4 regions of the Methylobacterium sp. Leaf113 genome follow, and region 4 is predicted to be linked to each of the others. Evidence: riboswitches for the same ligand, from Rfam matches in the RefSeq annotation. Region 4 holds a riboswitch; each other region holds the start of a gene.
The links. A riboswitch is a leader RNA that binds a small molecule or an ion and turns the genes downstream of it on or off. The one in region 4 is predicted to bind cobalamin.
Positions count from the first base shown of each region.

Region 1: it holds a riboswitch for cobalamin, as region 4 does, so the genes downstream of both, ASF60_RS01310 (CbtB domain-containing protein) here and ASF60_RS03620 (TonB-dependent siderophore receptor) in region 4, are expected to answer to the same signal.
Region 2: it holds a riboswitch for cobalamin, as region 4 does, so the genes downstream of both, ASF60_RS07915 (TonB-dependent receptor) here and ASF60_RS03620 (TonB-dependent siderophore receptor) in region 4, are expected to answer to the same signal.
Region 3: it holds a riboswitch for cobalamin, as region 4 does, so the genes downstream of both, ASF60_RS14120 (TonB-dependent receptor) here and ASF60_RS03620 (TonB-dependent siderophore receptor) in region 4, are expected to answer to the same signal.

Region 1 covers NZ_LMNJ01000001.1:278,509-282,927, forward strand. Annotated here, with positions in the region: gene ASF60_RS01290 (DUF4349 domain-containing protein) at 1-190, opposite strand, end outside; gene cobW (cobalamin biosynthesis protein CobW) at 187-1,221, opposite strand; gene ASF60_RS01300 (DUF1636 family protein) at 1,218-1,706, opposite strand; gene ASF60_RS01305 (CbtA family protein) at 1,699-2,454, opposite strand; gene ASF60_RS01310 (CbtB domain-containing protein) at 2,482-2,658, opposite strand; cobalamin riboswitch at 2,732-2,924, opposite strand; gene cobU (bifunctional adenosylcobinamide kinase/adenosylcobinamide-phosphate guanylyltransferase) at 3,009-3,542, shown strand; gene cobO (cob(I)yrinic acid a,c-diamide adenosyltransferase) at 3,539-4,150, shown strand; gene ASF60_RS01325 (hypothetical protein) at 4,254-4,419, shown strand, end outside.
Region 2 covers NZ_LMNJ01000009.1:23,700-28,118, reverse strand. Annotated here, with positions in the region: gene ASF60_RS07915 (TonB-dependent receptor) at 1-1,822, opposite strand, end outside; cobalamin riboswitch at 2,291-2,494, opposite strand; gene ASF60_RS07910 (DUF2934 domain-containing protein) at 2,603-2,806, shown strand; gene ASF60_RS07905 (multicopper oxidase family protein) at 2,890-4,419, opposite strand, start outside.
Region 3 covers NZ_LMNJ01000023.1:20,975-25,393, forward strand. Annotated here, with positions in the region: gene ASF60_RS14100 (hypothetical protein) at 1-129, opposite strand, end outside; gene ASF60_RS14105 (hypothetical protein) at 461-895, opposite strand; gene ASF60_RS14110 (hypothetical protein) at 961-1,203, opposite strand; gene ASF60_RS14115 (hypothetical protein) at 1,446-2,036, shown strand; cobalamin riboswitch at 2,175-2,376, shown strand; gene ASF60_RS14120 (TonB-dependent receptor) at 2,483-4,419, shown strand, end outside.
Region 4 covers NZ_LMNJ01000003.1:910-5,328, reverse strand. Annotated here, with positions in the region: gene ASF60_RS03625 (ABC transporter ATP-binding protein) at 1-320, opposite strand, end outside; gene ASF60_RS03620 (TonB-dependent siderophore receptor) at 320-2,509, opposite strand; cobalamin riboswitch at 2,666-2,875, opposite strand; gene ASF60_RS03615 (8'-apo-carotenoid 13,14-cleaving dioxygenase) at 3,435-4,419, shown strand, end outside.

The DNA.
Region 1 (4,419 bases), on a different contig from region 4:
AGGCGAGCTTGACCGCGGTTCGCGGCGCCGGGGATGTGGCGCTCACCGGTGCGCCGGCGGGCGTGTCCGACCGCCTGGCATCCCGGCAGCCCCCGATTCCGAGCAGGGCCGCGAGACCGAGGGCGGCGAGCGGCAGCCGCCGCCGGCGGAGCCCGGCCGGGACGGGCCGCAGGGCCGCGCGGCGATTCATCCCGCCAGAGCCTCGGCGACGGCGCCCTGGTCGAAGCCCTTCAGGCCGATGACGACGAGGCGGCCGTCCCGCGGCTCGGAGGCTTTCCAGGGCCGGTCGTAATGATGGCTGATCCGCGCGCCGACGCCCTGGACCACGAGGCGCATCGGCTTGCCGGTGACCTCGGCGAAGCCCTTGATGCGGAGCACGCCCGCGGTCTCGGCGGCGCGGGCGACGCGGATCGCCAGATCCTCGGCGGTGGCGGCGGACCGAACCGGGAGGGCCACCGAGTCGAAATCGTCGTGGTCGTGGTCCTCGCCCTCACCGTGATGGGAGGGGCGCGCGTCGAGGTCGTCCTCGGCTGCAGCCTCGAGACCCAGGATCACGCGCGGGTCGAGGCGGCCGTGCTCGGCCTCGACCATCTTCACCGCGCGGGGCAGGTGCCCGAGCACCTCGGCCCGAACCTTGGCGCGCCCGGCCTCGTCGAGGAGGTCGGCCTTGTTCATCACCACGAGGTCGGCGCAGAGGAGCTGGTCCTCGAACACCTCTTCCAGCGGGTTGTCGTGGTCGACGCTGGCATCGTCGGCGCGCTGGGCGGCCAGAGCCGCCGGATCGTCGGCGAAGAAGCCGGCCGCCACGGCCGGTCCGTCGATCACCGCGACCACGCCGTCCACCGTCACCCGCGAGCGGATGGCCGGCCACTGGAACGCCTGGACAAGGGGCTTCGGCAGGGCGAGGCCCGAGGTCTCGATCAGGATGTGCTCGGGCGGATCGGCCCGGTCGAGGAGCTTGTTCAGGGCCGGCACGAAATCGTCGGCCACGGTGCAGCAGATGCAGCCGTTGGCCAGTTCGACGATGTCCTCGTCGCCGCAGCCCTCGATGCCGCAGGCCGCCAGGAACGAGCCGTCGAAGCCGATATCGCCGAACTCGTTGACGATGATCGCGAGGCGGCGGCCGTTGGCGTTCTCGACGAGGTGGCGCACCAGCGTGGTCTTGCCGGCTCCGAGGAAGCCCGTGACGATCGTGCAGGGAATCTTGGCGACAAGGGTCATTCGGCGGCGTCCGGATGGGGGGGCGCCGCGACGGGCGGCGGGAATGTGGGCGGGAGCGGCGGCGAGAACGGCGGAATACGGGCGACGACGCCCTTGCGGAATTCCTGCGGCCGGGCCTTCCACGGTACGATGCCGTCCGGCGTCTCGGCATAGAGCGCGACGCCGTCCAGGATGGTGCCGGCCGAGGCGACCGGATCGAGATCGCCGTAGACGTAGGTCCAGCGCCCCTGCGACGCGACCGCCACCGTGCAGGGCCGCTTGCACACCGAGAGGCACTCGACGCTCTCGACCGTGATGCCCGGATGACCGCCCGCGCTCACCGCCTCCTGGAGGGCGGCGAGCAGGCGCGCCCCGGCGCGTGGCTCGGAGACGTCCCCGGCCGCCCGGCAGGTGGCGCAGACGTAGAGCGTGACGGCGGCGCTGTCCGTCTGACGCAGGTCTTTGGGTCCTTGATCCAGCAACGGGTCAGTCGACTGGTCAGGCATGGGCCGTCCGGGCCTTGCCGAACAATCCCCAGGCCCAGCCATAGGCCAGCCCGATCACGGCCCAGAACACGAAGGCGATGCCGAGCGAGCGTGCGGCGAACTGCGCCGCGTAGGCCGCCGGCAGGTTCGAGGCGGCGTGGCTGGTCTCCGGCGCGCCCGCGAGATGGGGGGCGACCAGGAGCACGATGCCCCCCGCGATGGTGATCGGCGCGCGCCGGATCGCGATGAGGTACAGCCCCATGGCGGTGGCGAGCGCCGTCATCACCCACCAGAACTGGCGGTCGGCGAGCGGCGCCGCCGCCATGCCGGGCAGTTCCGGCGCCAGCCCGAGAGCCGGTGCCAGGGCCACCGCGAGGAACCCCCCGATGGCGAAGCGCAGGCCGGTTTCGGGGCTTGGCTCGCGGTTGCAGGCGAGCAGCACGGCGCCGAGCAGCAGCGCGTAGCCGACGCCGCCCACCAGGGTGGCCAGCGCCGTGAAGGCCATGCGCGGCAGGCCGGGGCCGGGCTGCCAGTCGGGCGCGACCTCGCCGCCCGCGACCGAGGGGTCCTTGGTGCCGTGATCGTGACCGCCGTGGACGCGCACGACCAGGGAGGCGGGCGACAGGCGTGCGGGATCTGCCGAGGCCTGCGTCTCGTAGCGCTCGGCCGCGATGATGAGCGGCGAGGTGAGCGCGAGCTGCAGGCCCGTCGCGACCACAGCCGCGAGGAAGCCGGCGACCAGGGCCGCCGACACGAGCCGGATGATCATGGGGGTGTCTGCCTTAAGCGGAGGCGCTCAGTGGCAGGGGAAATTCTGGCTGTGGCGGAAGTCGTGCGCCGCATTGTGCAGCGCCATCGCGGGGGCGAAGCCCGCCATGAACACGAGGCCGAGGCCGAGGAAGGCGGCGAAGAGCACGGCGCCGAGACGCTCGTTGGTGCGGGTGCCGGTCAGGACGAGGGTGTTGGTCGACATCGGTTCATCTCCTGGCCGCCCCGCCGGCGGCCGTCACGGATCGATCGGGTGGACGGAAGGTCCACGCTCGATGGCAGGTCCACTCTCGGCGGCAGGTCTCCTGGCTCGCGGGTCGCTGGTCCTGCCGCCTTCCCGGATCGCTCCAGTGGCCGATGGCAGTCCCGTCTCCGCTCACAGTTGCGGGGGCAGCTGCGGTTTCAGGGTCGCCCCCTCACCGCATTCCCTTTTCACCCCGTCGCCGGGGCACCGTCCGATCCACGCTTCTACGCGGTTGCCGTCGCGCTGACAACGCGGCCCGGATCGGATTCCGGCCTTTGACCCGAGGGCTCGATTTCGGGCACAGGAGGCCCATGCCGAACCTCCCTCCCAGACTGACTCTCGTGCTCGGCGGCGCGCGCTCCGGCAAGAGCGCCCACGCGGAGGGGCTGATCGAGGCCTGTCCCGCCCCCTGGCTGTACCTCGCCACGGCGCAGGCCTGGGACGACGAGATGCGCGACCGCATCGCGCTCCACCGGGAGCGCCGCTCGGCCGACTGGATCACCCGCGACGTGCCGATGGACCTGGCCGGGGCGGTGGCCGCTGCGCCCGGGCCGGTGCTGGTCGATTGCCTCACCCTCTGGCTCACCAACCTGATCCTGGCCGAGGCCGACGTGGAGGCCGCCACCGCCGCGCTGTTGGCGGCCTGCGCGGCGGCGCCCGGCCCGGTGGTGCTGGTCGGCAACGAGGTCGGGCTCGGCATCGTGCCGGACAATGCGCTGGCCCGCCGGTTTCGCGATGCCGCCGGGCGGCTGCACCAGCGCCTCGCGCGACAGGCCGACCACGTCGTCTTCCTGGTGGCGGGCCTGCCCCTGATCGTGAAACCCCAAGCTGGAGCCACCCCATGACGGACGCCGTGAACGACGCCGAACGCCATCGCGAAAAGATGGAGAAGCGCAAGGCGGTGCAGGACGCCGAGGTCGCCGGCAAGACGATCGAGAAGGGGCTTCTCATCGTCAACACCGGTCCCGGCAAGGGCAAGACCACGGCGGCCCTCGGGCTGATGCTGCGGGCGCTGGGCCATGGCTGGCGCGTCGGCGTGGTCCAGTTCATCAAGGGCGCCTGGGACACGGGCGAGAAGCACGCGCTCCAGGTCTTCGGGGACCGGATCGACTGGCACACCCTCGGCGAGGGTTTCACCTGGGAGACCCAGGACAAGGCCCGCGACATCGCCGCCGCCGAGCACGCCTGGGCCAAGGCCCTCGACCTGATGGCGGATCCGACGATCCGCCTCGTGGTGCTGGACGAGCTCAACATCGCGTTGCGCTACGATTACCTGGACCTCGATGCCGTGGTGGCGGCCTTCCGGGCGCGCCGGCCTGACCTCCACGTCATCGTCACCGGCCGCAATGCCAAGCCGGCCCTGATCGAGGCCGCCGATCTCGTCACCGAAATGGGCTCCGTGAAGCACCACTTCGCCGCCGGGGTGAAAGCCCAGGTGGGCATCGAATTCTAGGAACGGATGTCTGTCGACGGGGCGACCCGAAAGCGCAACGTCCTGTTGATCGAGGGCGCGAAACCTGCGCTGTTCCCTGGGTTTCAATCAGGAGATGCGGGGCGTGATTCCGTGGTTGCCGGCTCTGAGCGTGTTCGCCTTGTCGTCCGCGAGCGCGGCCCCGCTGTGCGGGTACGAGGCTGCCTCGATCGATCAGATGGTCGGTGACATCACCCGCGCGGGTGGCCGCGTCGTGCTCGATACGCCGGACTTCATCGCCGCGGAGGAAC
Region 2 (4,419 bases), on a different contig from region 4:
CGACGCGCTCCGGCACGTCGATGGGCTGGCGTCCGGCATAGGAGACCACTGCGCTCCCGACCCTTTGGTTGAAGGCGTCGTACTGGGCGTGAAGCAGGGCCACGTTGGCGTCGATGCGCCAGGCCTCGAACAGGTGCAGGCTCAGGGCCGCCTCGACGCCGAGGGAGGATTGCTGCCCGACCTGGGTCGCGAGCGCCGCCTCGCCCGGCACCCGCGTGATCGGATTGTCCTTGACGATGCGGTAGCCGGCCAGGGTCCACTCGGCCCGGCCGTTCCAGGCGACGCCCTTGGCGCCGACCTCCACCTGCTCGCCGGTGGAGAGCTTCAAACCGGACAGATTCTGCGACAGCGAGATCAGGCTGCCGACCGGATCGGTGGCGGTGGCGTATTGGGCGTAGAGCGCCAGCAGGGGGGTCGGGTTGTAGACGGCGCCGAAGCGGTAGCTGAGCGCCTGGAAATCCTGCTCGAAGGCGGCGCCCGTGACGAGGTTGGTCCGGTGCAGCACCGGCGCGTCGTAGCGCATGCCGGCCAGCAGCGAGAGCTGATCGGACAGGATCAGGCGGTTCTCGGCGAAGACCGAGGCCTGGCGCGTGTTGGTGGCGTAGGCCGGAGTGGCGCGGCCATTGGCCGGGAACAGACCCGGGTCATAGGCGAAGGGATCGACGCTGGTGGTGAGGCCGCCGCCCTCGGAGCTGAAGTTGTTGGTGTGCCGGAACGCGATGGCGTTGACGTCGAACCCGGCCAGGAATTCGTTGCGGAATCCGAACACTGTGCCCCGGATCGTCGCGTCGAGGCGATTCCCGATCTGCTCCTGGCTGTGGTAGATTTCGAGATAGTCCGAGCGGTCGATCCGCCCGGTGTCGCGGTTGAAGGCGTATTGCTCGACGTCCCGCCACTGGCGCCGGCTCTGGAGCCGGTAGGCGGTGTTGCGGATCGTGATGTCGGCGCTCGGCGTCCACTCCGCTCGCAGCTGCGTCCAGTTGTCGGTCCAGAGGATCTGGGCGTCGCTGACGTTGTAGTTGTTGAACCGGATGGCGTCGCGGATGCGCCCGTCGATGAGCGGCGTGCCCCAGTAGCGGGCCGGCTCCTGGTAGCCGAAATCATGGCTCAGGGTGATGGCGAGGTCCGGATTCGCCTGCAGGGTCAGGGCGCCCGAGACCGCGAGATTGCGGAAGTCGCCGTCCGGCGCGATCCAGCCTGCGGCGCGGTTGCCGCTGATGTTGAGGCGGTAGGCGAGCGCCTCCCCGATGGGACCGCCGGAATCGAGGGCCAAGCGCGCCAAACCGTCCGAGCCGACGGCCGCGCGCGCCACGTTGAGGGGCGTGAAGACCGGCTTCTTGGTCACGACGTTGATCACGCCGCCGATGGCGCCGTCGCCGTAGAGCACGGAGGCCGGCCCACGCAGCACCTCGATGCGCTCGACGTTCCAGGTGTCGAACGGGAAGGTGACGGTGCCCGCCCCGACGAACAGGCGGGTGCCGTCGTAGAGCTGCTGGATCGAGTTCGGGCCGGCGAAGCCCCGGGCCGTGAAGGCGCCGTTGCCGTTGCCGGGGGCCGCCACCGTGGTGATGCCGGTGGCGTTCTGGGTGACGGCCTCCGCCACCGTGTTCTGGCCGCGCAGGCGCGTGGTCTCCCCCGCGATCACGTCGACGCTGGCGGGGGTTTCCAGGGGCGTCAGGCCGAGGCGGCTGGCGCTGCGGCTCGAGCTGCGCAGGTTCAGCCCCTCGGCGGGCGGCGGGCCGCCGCGCCCGGAGCCCGCGACCTCCAGGGTCTCCAGGGTGACGGCCGAGTGGGATTCGCCGGGCGCGGCGTCGGCCGGCATCGGCAGCAGGCCGCCGAGCAGGGCCGCGAGCGGCCAGGATGTGAGGGGCCGGAATATCGGAGGCCGGGATATCGGGGGCAAGGATATCAGGGGCAAGACGTGGCCCTGCCGAGCGCGTCGGGCGCGTGGGGATCGGGACGGGATTTGGGCGAGGGACATGGAACAACCGGGAAGGGGCGCGGGCATCGGCCAGGGCCGACGAGCCACCTCTGCTAAAGCGAATGTTATAATGTTACAATCGCTGAGTGGTGCCGGACGCGACGTTGTCCGCAAGCCAGCCGTCTCCGGACCGCGCGGGGCGATCGGACGAGGCGGACGGGAGCGGGACGCGCGGGCGCAGACGGGCATCGACGGGACGGCTGACGCGACGGGTCGCGCGGAGTGGCACGTCACCGCGACGAGGTCGGTCCGTTCGCCGCATGCGAACGCCCCGACACCCACCAGGACACCCCGCCCGATGCGTTTCGCGTGTGACCACGACTGACGGCAGGTCTCCTGGCTCGCGGGTCACCGCCCTCTCATCGTCTTCCCAGAGGCTTGCAACCCCCAGTGACGTGTTGATGATGGGCTCGCCGCTTACAGTTGCGGGGGCAGCCGCGGCGTTGGGGCAGAGCCCCGCACCGCGTTCCCTTTTGATCCTCGATCCGAGGAACCGTCGCGCCGAAGCTAGGCGGTTTCCGGCGCCGGCGTCAATCGACGGGGACGATTCGCCCCCGGGAGCGTTGGCCCCGCGGCGGGGGTCGCACCTGCGATCGCCGGTCACGAAGGAGCAGAAGCACGATGTCCGAGGATGGGATCACGTTCGAACGGGTCCGCGAGCGCGCCCACGAGATCTGGGAGCGCAACCACCGTCCCGAAGGCTTCGAGGTCGAGTTCTGGCTGATGGCCGAGCGGGAACTCCGCGCCGAGCAGGCCCGCCGCAAGCCGGCCGCCGACCGGACCGCCTCGGAGACGCCGCCGGGGGCCGACACGACCACCCGGTGAGGCCGGCATGGCTCGCCTTCGGGCGAGGTTAGGCCGACGAGGCCCGCGGTGAGGCGCGTGCCGCCTGCCGAGACGGAAAACCGTCAGGATCGGACGTCGAGCACGCCCATCATGCCGAGTTCCTCGTGCTCGAGAATGTGGCAATGGTACATGCGCGGCCCCGGCTGGTCCTGGCGCAGCAGGAGCCGGACCGTCTCGCCGGGCACGACGTTCACGGTGTCCTTCCAGGCGCGATAGCCCGGGGTCCTGACCTGTCCGTCCTTCTCGTAGGCGACGATCTGGAACTGGGTTCCGTGGACATGGAACGGGTGATCCATGTCCGACTGGTTGACGATGTCCCATTGTTCGACCTGACCGACCTTCGAGACCTCGTCGATGCGGGTCATGTCGAAGCTCTTGTTGTTGATCAGGAACTTCATGTCGTGGCTGCCGGGCGGCTTGGCGGCGGCACCGCCTTTCGCGGTTCCGCCGTGATCCATGCCCGGCATGGCACCGTGATCCATGGAGCCCATGTCCTCCGTCAGCACGAAGCGGCGGGTGACGACCGGGGCCTGGAGCGGGGCGATCGCCCGCAGCATCTTCGGCAGCGGCGGTGGCGGCGTCGCCGGTCGTCCCGCCACGTTCGCGGTCAGCAGGACCTTACCCGCCTCCTTTGGCTCCCCCGGTCCCATCCAGCCGCGCTCGTAGGCGAGCGTGGTCAGTTTGGCCGGGCCGGGCTGATCGAAGGAGACGATGAGTTCCACCCGCTCGGCCGGGGTGAGCAGCACCTCGTCGACGGCGACCGGCGCCTCGACAAGGCCGCCATCGGTGCCGATCAGGGTCATGCGGGCGCCCGCGAAGCGCAGGCGCAGGTAGCGCGCGTTGGTCGCGTTGACGAGCCGGAGGCGGCGCTTCTCGCCCGGCGCCACCGTCATCACCGGATTGCTCTGGCCGTTGACGAGCACGTGGTCGCCGACGCGACCGTTCATCAGGTCGACCATCGTGCTGGGCGGCATCGTCCCGTCCGCCGCGATCCGGAGATCGGTCAGCATCAGGACCGTGTCGCCATAGGCGGCCGGAATCGGATCGGATTTCGGCTTGACCAGGAAGAGCCCGGCGAGGCCGCGATAGACCTGTTCGGCGGTGAGGCCGTGCGGATGCGGATGAAACCAGTAGGTCGCCGCACTGCCCTCGGGCAGGTCGAAGGCGTAGCCGTGTTCGGCCCCGGACGCGACGGGGTTCATCGGGTTGCCGTCCTGGTCGGACGGCACCGGCATCCCATGCCAGTGGATCGTGGAGGGTTGCCCTGGAATGCCGTTCTGGAACGTGATCGCGACCCGGTCGCCCTCCTGCGCCTCGATCACCGGATGGCCGCCGTCATAGAGCAGCACCGGCGTGTCGAGGCCCTCCGCGTAGCGAACCACGCCGGGGCGCGCCGCGATCGTGGCCTCGAATCGACCGGGTCGGGTGGACCGGTTGCGGAGCCGGGGCAGCTCCTTCAACGGCTGCCCCTGCGGCAGGACCGGCGCGGTGCCGGCCATCGGTGCCATCGGGCCGCCCGGCCCGGCCCCGGCTCCCATGGTCCCCATGTCCCCCATGGTCCCCATGTCGTGCTTCATCTGAGCCCATGCCGG
Region 3 (4,419 bases), on a different contig from region 4:
GGCCGGGAGGTCCACCGTGACCGGCGGTTGTCCGGGGACGACGGTGACGGGTTCGGCGATCGCGACGGCGCCCATCAGCAGGACGGCGAGGGCGGCCACGCTGGCGGATTTCGACAGGCTTGTTGTCACGGGCTCACTCCAGGGCAAGGTCAGGCTCTGTGTAAAGCATCGCCGAGACGGGCGCTTCTGTATTTTTGCTGAAAAAATCCTCCGGATCGGAGTCTATTCGGTTGGATGCGAACCGAGATTAATAAAAAGACTGATAAGTCTTGCGCTCGGACGAGGCTGAGCAGATTTGGTCATGGAATCAAATCGAGCGGCATTGTCGGTGGAGCACAAGGTATCGCGGCGGCCGATCCGGTCCTCGATCAGGGGACAAACCGTTCCGCACCGGAATCCTCGTCTTGACGTCCTGTCGCGCTGTCTGATGTCCTGTTCGAAACCAGCCGTTCCGCGCGTTTCAGGGGCTGGGATACGGGCCGCGAAACAGGTCGCCCAACGCCTTGCGCCGGAACAGGGTGCGCCAGCGCCGGCGTTGATGCTCCGGTCGGTCGTGGTTGATGTGGCAGCGCTGGCAGAAGGCCGCGAGGTTCTTCGCGGCGTTGTTCGCCGTATCGTGGTCGCGGTGGGCCGTCGCCAGGACCACGCGCGTCGTCCGCACGGTTCCCAGCACGTCATCGATCCCGACCGCGAGGCAGACGAACCGCCCTGCCCCATCGCGCCATGCGCTGGCATCGTCGTCCCACCAGCGCCCATCGCCGAGATGGAAGACCCGCCGGCCATGCGGCCGTCCGCAGGACTCGCACCGACCCCGCGCGCGAGTGAACCGGATGACGGCCGACAGCTCGGGCCAGTCGATCGGATAGAAGAAGCGATGCTCGCGACGGATCGGCATGGTCGGCAATGGTCACGGCACGATTGGCGCTGGCAAGCGCCGAGTTCAACCGGCGGCGCTGAATCTCAGCCGGAATGGCTGGAGGGCGCCTGCCACTGCACGCCGGCATGCTCGCGGATGTCGCCCGCCGCGCTGCCGGTGTCGGCGTCGCTGGCCCAGCCGCTCGGCTCCGCCACGTCGAGGATCTCGTCGTCCGGATAGGCGGCTTCGAGAAACAGCCTGGCTTCGCCCTCGGCGGCGGCCCGCACGGTCACCAGCGGTTTCGGTCCCTCGGCGGTCCTGATGTTGGCGATGAACAGCTTCGTCATGTCCGATGTCTCCCGGCGGTGATGACCGCTCACAGAGGGCGGTGACGGGCGAACAGCAAGAGGGCCGGCATCGATCGGCCGATCGCGGGGGCGAGCGCCCGCGCCGCCTCGGTGACCGAGACCGGGGTCCCCGCGGGATCGGGCCGGGCACTGGATCGTCAACCACGGCGTGCATTCCGCCACCGAAACTCGCGGACCGTCTCAACCAGACCGAAACCTCCGGGCGCCATGCTGTCCGGCGGATGATCGCCCCACGTCGCGCGATCGCGCTTGGATGGGGCCTGAGCCAGATTTCCAGACGTCGCTTCTTCCTCCAACGGGTTTCCTGCCGGATTTCGGGCCAAGCCCTGAGGCCGCTGGCCGTCGACGCCGAGTTCACCCGCGACAACGTCGACACGGCCTGTCAGGCCCTGTCGTTGAAGCTGGTGAACCTCGTCGAGGAGGACGACGAAGGCAGCTATGCCTTCCGCCTGACGCGGCCGGGCCTGCTTCTCCTCAACGGCCAGATCGAGGCGGCCGCTGGCTTGATCGACCAGGGCTTTGGTTTGCGCCGGATCAAGACACCGCCCCTCTGGGGCGCGCTCGGCAGCAAGCTCCGTCCGGGCGGACCCGGCATGTCCCTCAAGGGCAGCGGTCCGAGGGCCTACGCCACCCAATTGATCGTGGCGGTCGCCTCCGGACACGCGATCGTCGCCGGTGACGTCGTCCGGGGCAATGCCAATGGCCCCCGCACCTGGCTCGAGGACGAGCCGGCGCCCCGCGCCGAACGCCAGATCGGACCCTCGCCGCTGCGAAGCTGGAGCCCGGACCAGGATCGGGATCGCCCGCTCTGATCGGAGGGGCGGCCGCCCATCCAGCCTTCACCCGGCCTGTCCCCGACCCCCCGGCGCTGGGCTCGGCCCGGGCTGTCGCACAGGGAGCACAGGACGCCGATTTCCCGCGCGTTCGATTGACGCTGTCGGGCTTCCTCTGGTCTTCTGGCCTCGGACGGTTCCTCGGATCGAGGATCAAAAGGGAACGCGGTGCGGGCGAGAGCCCAACGCCGCGGCTGCCCCCGCAACTGTAAGCGGCGAGCCCATCATCAACACGTCACTGGGTGCCCCGGCACCTGGGAAGACGATGAGAGGGCGGTGACCCGCGAGCCAGGAGACCTGCCGTCCATCGTGGTCACACGCGAAACGCATCGGGCGGGGTGTCCTGGTGGGTGTCGGGGCGTTCGCACGCGGCGAACGGACCGACCTCGTCGCGGTGACGTGCCACAGACGTCGCCCGAGGTTTCATGTCGCCCGCTCCGTCACGGCCCCCCTACCGAACGCTCCTTCTGGTCTCCTGCGCCGGCCTGGTGCCTTACGGCGCGCAGATCCGGCCGGTCTTTGGCCAGGCGGCCGAGGCGAACCTGGCTGAACTCTCGGTCACGGCGGAGGCATCGGCGCCGCCCGGAACCGGACCGGTCGCGCAGGCGGGCTTCGTCGGCGGCGTCACCGGCATCGGCGGCGGTCTCAGGCCCGTCGATGCGGCGAGCGCGGGGGTGATATCGGGTGCGCAGATCAACAGCCGCCCGATCACCCGACCGGGAGAGGTGCTGGAAAGCGTGCCCGGTCTCATCGTCACCCAGCATTCCGGGGAGGGGAAGGCCAACCAGTTCTTCCTGCGCGGGTTCAATCTCGACCACGGCACCGATATCGCGCTGTCGATCGACGGCATGCCGGTCAACATGCGGACCCACGCCCACGGACAGGGCTATGCCGACCTCAACTTCCTGATCCCGGAACTCGTCGGCGCGGTGGAGTTCCACAAGGGTCCCTACTTCGTGCGCGATGGCGACTTCGCCTCGGCCGGTTCGGTGCGGATCGACTATCTCGACAAGACCGACCGCAACCTCGCCCTGACCTCCTTCGGCAGCTTCGGCTACAAGCGGGCGCTCACCATCGCGTCGGCACCGCTCGGGCAGGGCACCCTTCTGGTGGCGGGCGAGGCCCAGACCTATGACGGCCCCTGGGACGTGCCGGACCGTCTGGCCAAGCTCAACGGCGTCGTCCGCTACAGCCAGGGCACGGCCCTGGACGGCTTCGCCCTGACGGGCATGGCCTACTGGGCCCGGTGGAACGCCACCAACCAGATCCCGGAGCGCGCCGTCGCGGAGGGGATCATCGGCCGCTTCGGCGCCCTGAACCCCACGGATGGCGGCGACACCGGCCGTTTCTCGCTCTCTGGACGCTGGAGCCGGACGAGCGACGCCGGCATCACCCGGGCGAACGCCTACGTCATCCGCTATGGGATGAACCTGTTCAACGACTTCACGTATTTTCTCAACGATCCGGTCAGCGGCGACCAGTTCCGCCAGCGCGACAGCCGGGTGCTGGGCGGCGGCGAGATCAGCCACACGGTCCAGGGCGATCTCTTCGGGTTGCCGATGGAGACCGAGATAGGGCTTCAGACCCGCACGGACTCGATCCGCGTCGGCCTGTTCAACACCACCGCGCGGCAGGTCCGCTCGACGGTGCTGGACGACCGGGTGCTGGAGGCGAGCGCCGCCCTCTACGTCGAGAACCGGGTGCGCTGGACCGATTGGCTGCGCACCAGCGTCGGTGTCCGGGCCGACGGGTTCACCGCCGATGTCCGCTCGGACACGCCGGCCAATTCCGGCACGGCACGGGACGGCATCGTCAACCCGAAGCTCGGCCTCGTGCTCGGTCCGTGGTTCGAGACCGAGCTGTTCGTGAATTACGGCGGCGGCTTCCACTCCAACGACGCCCGCGGCGTAACCGCCACGGTCGATCCGACGAGCCCGCTCTTCAACATCAGCCGCTCGCCCTTCCTCGTGCCCTCGACCGGCTCGGAGATCGGCCTGCGCAACCGCAGCATCGCCGGGCTCGAGACCGCCGTCGCCCTGTTCCAACTCGATTTCGCCTCCGAGAACCTGTTCCAGGGCGACAGCGGCACCACCGAGCCGAGCCGCCCCACCCGCCGATTCGGCATCGAGTGGACCAACCGCTACGCGGTGACGCCTTGGCTCTCCCTGGAGGGCGACCTGACGGTCACCAACGCCCGCTTCTCGGACCGGGACCCGATCGGCAACCGGGTGCCGGAGGCACCGACCACCATCGCGTCGGCCGGATTCACCTTCGGTGCGGGTCCCGGCTGGTTCGGTTCGATGCGCTTTCGCTACTTCGGGCCGCGTCCGCTGATCGAGGACAATTCGGTGCGCTCGAAAGC
Region 4 (4,419 bases):
CGCAGGTTCGCCACCCCCGAGAGGCCTGGGTAGAGCGCTACCTGTTCGGGGATGTAAGCTACGTGCCGTCGGGCGCCGATCGGGTCGGCGCCGGCGTCCACACTACAGACCTCGACCGTGCCGGCATCCGCCTTCAGGAAGCCGAGGATTAGGTTGACCGTGGTCGTCTTGCCGGCACCGTTCGGCCCGAGCAAGGCGAAGACCTCGCCGGGGCGGAGCGACAGGTCGAGGCCGTCGAGGGCCTGGCGTTCGCCGAAACGCTTGCTCACCCCCCGGATGGCGAGCACGGCGTCGCCCGCATGGGTCGTGACCTCGGCCATCAGAAGCGCACCGAGATTGTGCCTGTGAAGCGCCGGGGCGCGCCGGGATAGACCCGGAAGACGTTGTTCGAACTCTCGTAGTAGGTCGCGTCGAAGATGTTCTCGACGTTAAGGCCGAAGCGCATGTTCTCGTAGCGGTAATAGGCCAGGGCATCGACCGCGATGTAGGCCGGGAGCACGAAGCCGGAGCCTGCCGCGTCCCCGGCGCGTTCGCCGACGCCGCGCACGCCGCCGCCGAGGCCTAGCCCCTTCCAGGGGCCCGCCTGCACCTCGTGCACGGCAAGCAGGCTGCCCGAGTGGCGCGGGATGTTGATGAGCGGTGCGCCCACGGGAAGCACGTTGTCCTTGGTCACCACCGCGTCGGCATAGACGTAACCCGCCAGAACCTTGATCTCGGGGGTGATCTGGCCGGCGGCGGTCAGTTCTAAGCCCTGGCTGCGCACGCGGCCCGCTGCCAACGAGAAGCCGCTGTTGTTGGGGTCGGCCGTGAGCACGTTCTGCCGCTCGATGCGGAAGGCCGCTGCCGTCAGGCCGAGCGCGCCGCCGAACACATCGAGCTTGGCACCGACTTCGTAGCCGATGCCGGTCTCGGGCTCGAACGGCACGGAGCGAGCTACCGCGAAGGCGTCGGGGCCGATATTGGGCCGGAAGCTGGTGCCGACATTGGTGTAGAGCGAGAGCTCCGGCAGGGGCTGGTAGACGAGGCCGGCGCGCGGTGTCGTCGCCACCCGGGATTGTTCCGTCTGCGTCGCCGTTGTGCGCTCGCGGAAGGATTGCTCGAAGAAGTCGAACCGGACCCCGAGCAGGGCTTTCCACTCCGGACTGAGCGCGATCTGGTCCTGGGCGTAGAGGGCGGTATTGGTGACCCGCTCCAGGTTGTTGCGCCGGATGGTCAGCGGCGGCAGGGCCTGGCCGTAGCGCGGATCGTAGATGTCGAGGCTGTAGGGGCTCTGGCGGAAGTTCGAGCGGTCGTAGACCACGCGGCTGTCGGTGCTCTCCCGCTCGAAGCCGAGAAGCACGGTATGGCCCAGATCACCGGTGGTGAAGCGCCCCACCACCTCGGCCTGGCCGATGGCGGTATCCCAGCGGTAATCGCGAAAGTTCCGGTCGCGCAGAACCGTGCGGTTGTCAGCGGCGAGGCCACGGACCTCCGCCGATTCCCCGACCAGCGAGCCGGTGTTGAAGTGGGTGGCCAGCCGCATCTGCCAATCGGCGTTGAAGCGATGCTCGACGCGCACCTGCATCGTGTCCGAACTCTGATCGGTGCTCTGCCCCGGCTCACCGAGGAAGCGGGAGATTGGCAGGAATCCCAGTTGCTTGTTGATCGCGATCACGCCCCGGTCGAAGACGACGCGGTTGCGCAGGAACTCGGTTTCGACGGTGATTTTCGTGTCCGGCGTGATCTGCCAACTTACGACGGGCGCGACGAGGAGCCGGTCGCCATCGACGAAATCGCGAAAGCTGTTCTGGCGTCCGCCCGCGAAGTTGAAGCGGTAGAGGAGCGTGCCGTCCTCGTTCAGGGCGCCGCCGGCATCCACCGTGCCGCGGAACTGCTCGAACGAGCCCCACAGGCCGCCCATCTCGACGAAGCGCTCGGCGGTCGGCTGCTTGGTGACGAAATTGACGAGGCCGCCCGGGTCGCTGCGCCCGAACAGGCCGCCGCCGGGACCCTTCAGGACCTCGATCCGCTCGACGTTCTGGGTGTCAGGCGGCGGCGGCGAGCCCCGGTTGATCGGGAAGCCGTTACGGTAGAGTTCCGAGGTCGTCGTGCCGCGGATGGCGTAGCTGAACACCGTCAGGCCGCCGAAATTGTTCTGCTGGGCGACACCGGGCGTATAGTTGAAGACCCGGTCGACCCGGGTGGCGGCCAGATCCGTGATGACCTCCCGCGGTGCGACGGTGACGACCTGGGGCACGTCGCGCTGGGGCGTGTCGGTCTTCGTGCTGCTCACAGCCCGGTCGTCCCGGTAACCCGGGGTCGGACCGATCAGGCCGATACCTGAGTTGGGACCAGCACCAGCGACGGCCGGGGCACCTCCGCCAGCCCCTTCCACGGAGAGCTCCTCCAGCGTGACGGCCTCCTGCGCCCGGGCCTCCAAGGAAGGCGCAGCTGCCGAGAGGATTGCGGCAAGCGCGTAGTGCGATCCTCGATGCCCCGACGTCCGACGACGCTTCGCCGGAACGGGCAGGTTCAGGATCGGGGCCTTCGAGGTCGGCAGGTTGGGACAAAAAGGCACCAGTGCGCTCAAGGTTGTCGAGCGACGGCCGAGCGGGTGCCCTCACGGGATCGGCCGCGTCAGCAGCCGAGTCCGCTCATGCGCTCCGCCGGGACACCCCGCCCGAGAGACGTATCGTGGTGCAAGGCAGGTCTCCTGGCTCGCGGGTCATTGCCCTCGCCTCGGCCTTCCCGGTGCGACGCACCAGTGACCATGAACGGAAAGGGCTCGCCGCTGACAGTTGCGGGGGCAGCTTCGGAAGCACTCCTGCGAGCACCCCGAATTCCCTCTTAGCCCGCGAGCCGACGACCCGCAGGAACCTTGACGGTCAGACATTCGCCGGGCGCTGCCGCATAGTCAATCGAGGGAACGCCATTTTCCGCAACATTGTAACATTGCATCGATATGGTTCTGGATGGTTGTGCGTCTTCAGATGATTTGGGACTGTCTGCGGTGTTCAGGAGCGGAGGCTTTGGTCCATCTGCGGTGGGAGGTTAGGCAGCCTGCGCCCAGTGGTGCAACTGGCCGATGCCCGATGGCCTCTACGATAGGGCGCTTAAGGACGTCTTCCGATCGAAAGCAGCCGGACCGCATTCCACCCAACCCAGTCGTAGAGCGGACGGACGGGTCCCGACCCAACCAAGCCGTAGAAGCTCGTCGATGGCAAACTCAAAAGCGGCCATTGAGCCGGTTGTAGGAGGCGTCCAAGCGTTTGGCTGACCGAGCCGTCGACGTAACGATTCGATTTCGTCACGTGGCCAGACGCGATTGGATACATTATCGATAAGATCGCCCAGTCTTCTCAGGCGAACAGAAATGTCTCCCTTTCCCGGTGAATCGGGGCGCCTCGATTACGAGGGCCCTCGCTCTCCCTCCGATCGCCCCGAGCCAGCGCCCGATGCCGAACTTGATCGCGTCCAGCCTGCATGCCACCGCCGAGGGCATTGTCGCGCTGGTGGCGGCCTGTAATCGGCTGCGCCTGCCAGGAACGCAGCACCCCTTTGTGGTTGGCGTCCATGCGCCAATGCGCGAGGAGCTGACCCTGCGGGATCTGCGCGTGACTGGAACGATCCCGGTGGGGCTCGACGGCCGCTACCTCAAGATGGGCGCCAACCCTGCCTGCCCGACAACGCGCGGCCACGACTGGTTCCTGGGCGACGGCATGGTGCACGGTCTCTGCATCGAGGACGGAAAAGCCTTGTGGTACCGCAACCGCTGGATCGGTTCGCGTGCGGCGTCCTCAGCGCTCGGCCGGCCCGCTGCCCCTGGGCCGCGCCGCGGCGACGACACTGTTAACACCAACGTCGTCGCGATCGGCGGCCGCACCTTGGCCGTGGTCGAGGCCGGCAGTTTCCCCGTCGCGCTGTCCGAGGATTTGGAGACGCAGCGCTACGACACGTTCGATGACACCCTCGCTGGCTCCTTCACTGGACATCCGCATCGCGACCCGGCGACCGGTGAGACACATGCCATCGCCTATGACGGCCGCGTCTGGGACAGCGTGCGCCACGTCGTCATCTCGCCCACGGGCCGGGTCGTGCGTGATGTAGCGATTCCGGTCGAGCACGGCCCCTGCATCCACGATTGCGCGATCACGATGCGCTTCGTCGTGGTGCTGGACCTGCCCGTCACCTTTTCGATGCGGGCAGTGCTGGCTGGTCACCGCTTCCCGTTCCGCTGGAATCCCGCCCACCGTGCCCGCGTCGGCCTGCTGCCGCGGTACGGCACGGCCGCCGACATAGTCTGGTGCGCCGTCGATCCGTGCTTCGCCTTCCACGTTGCCAACGCCTACGACGACGCTGATGGGCGCGTGGTCCTCGACGTCGTAGCCTACGAGAGTGTGTTCGCCTCGGCCGCTGGCGGTCTCGACACGCCGGGCCAAT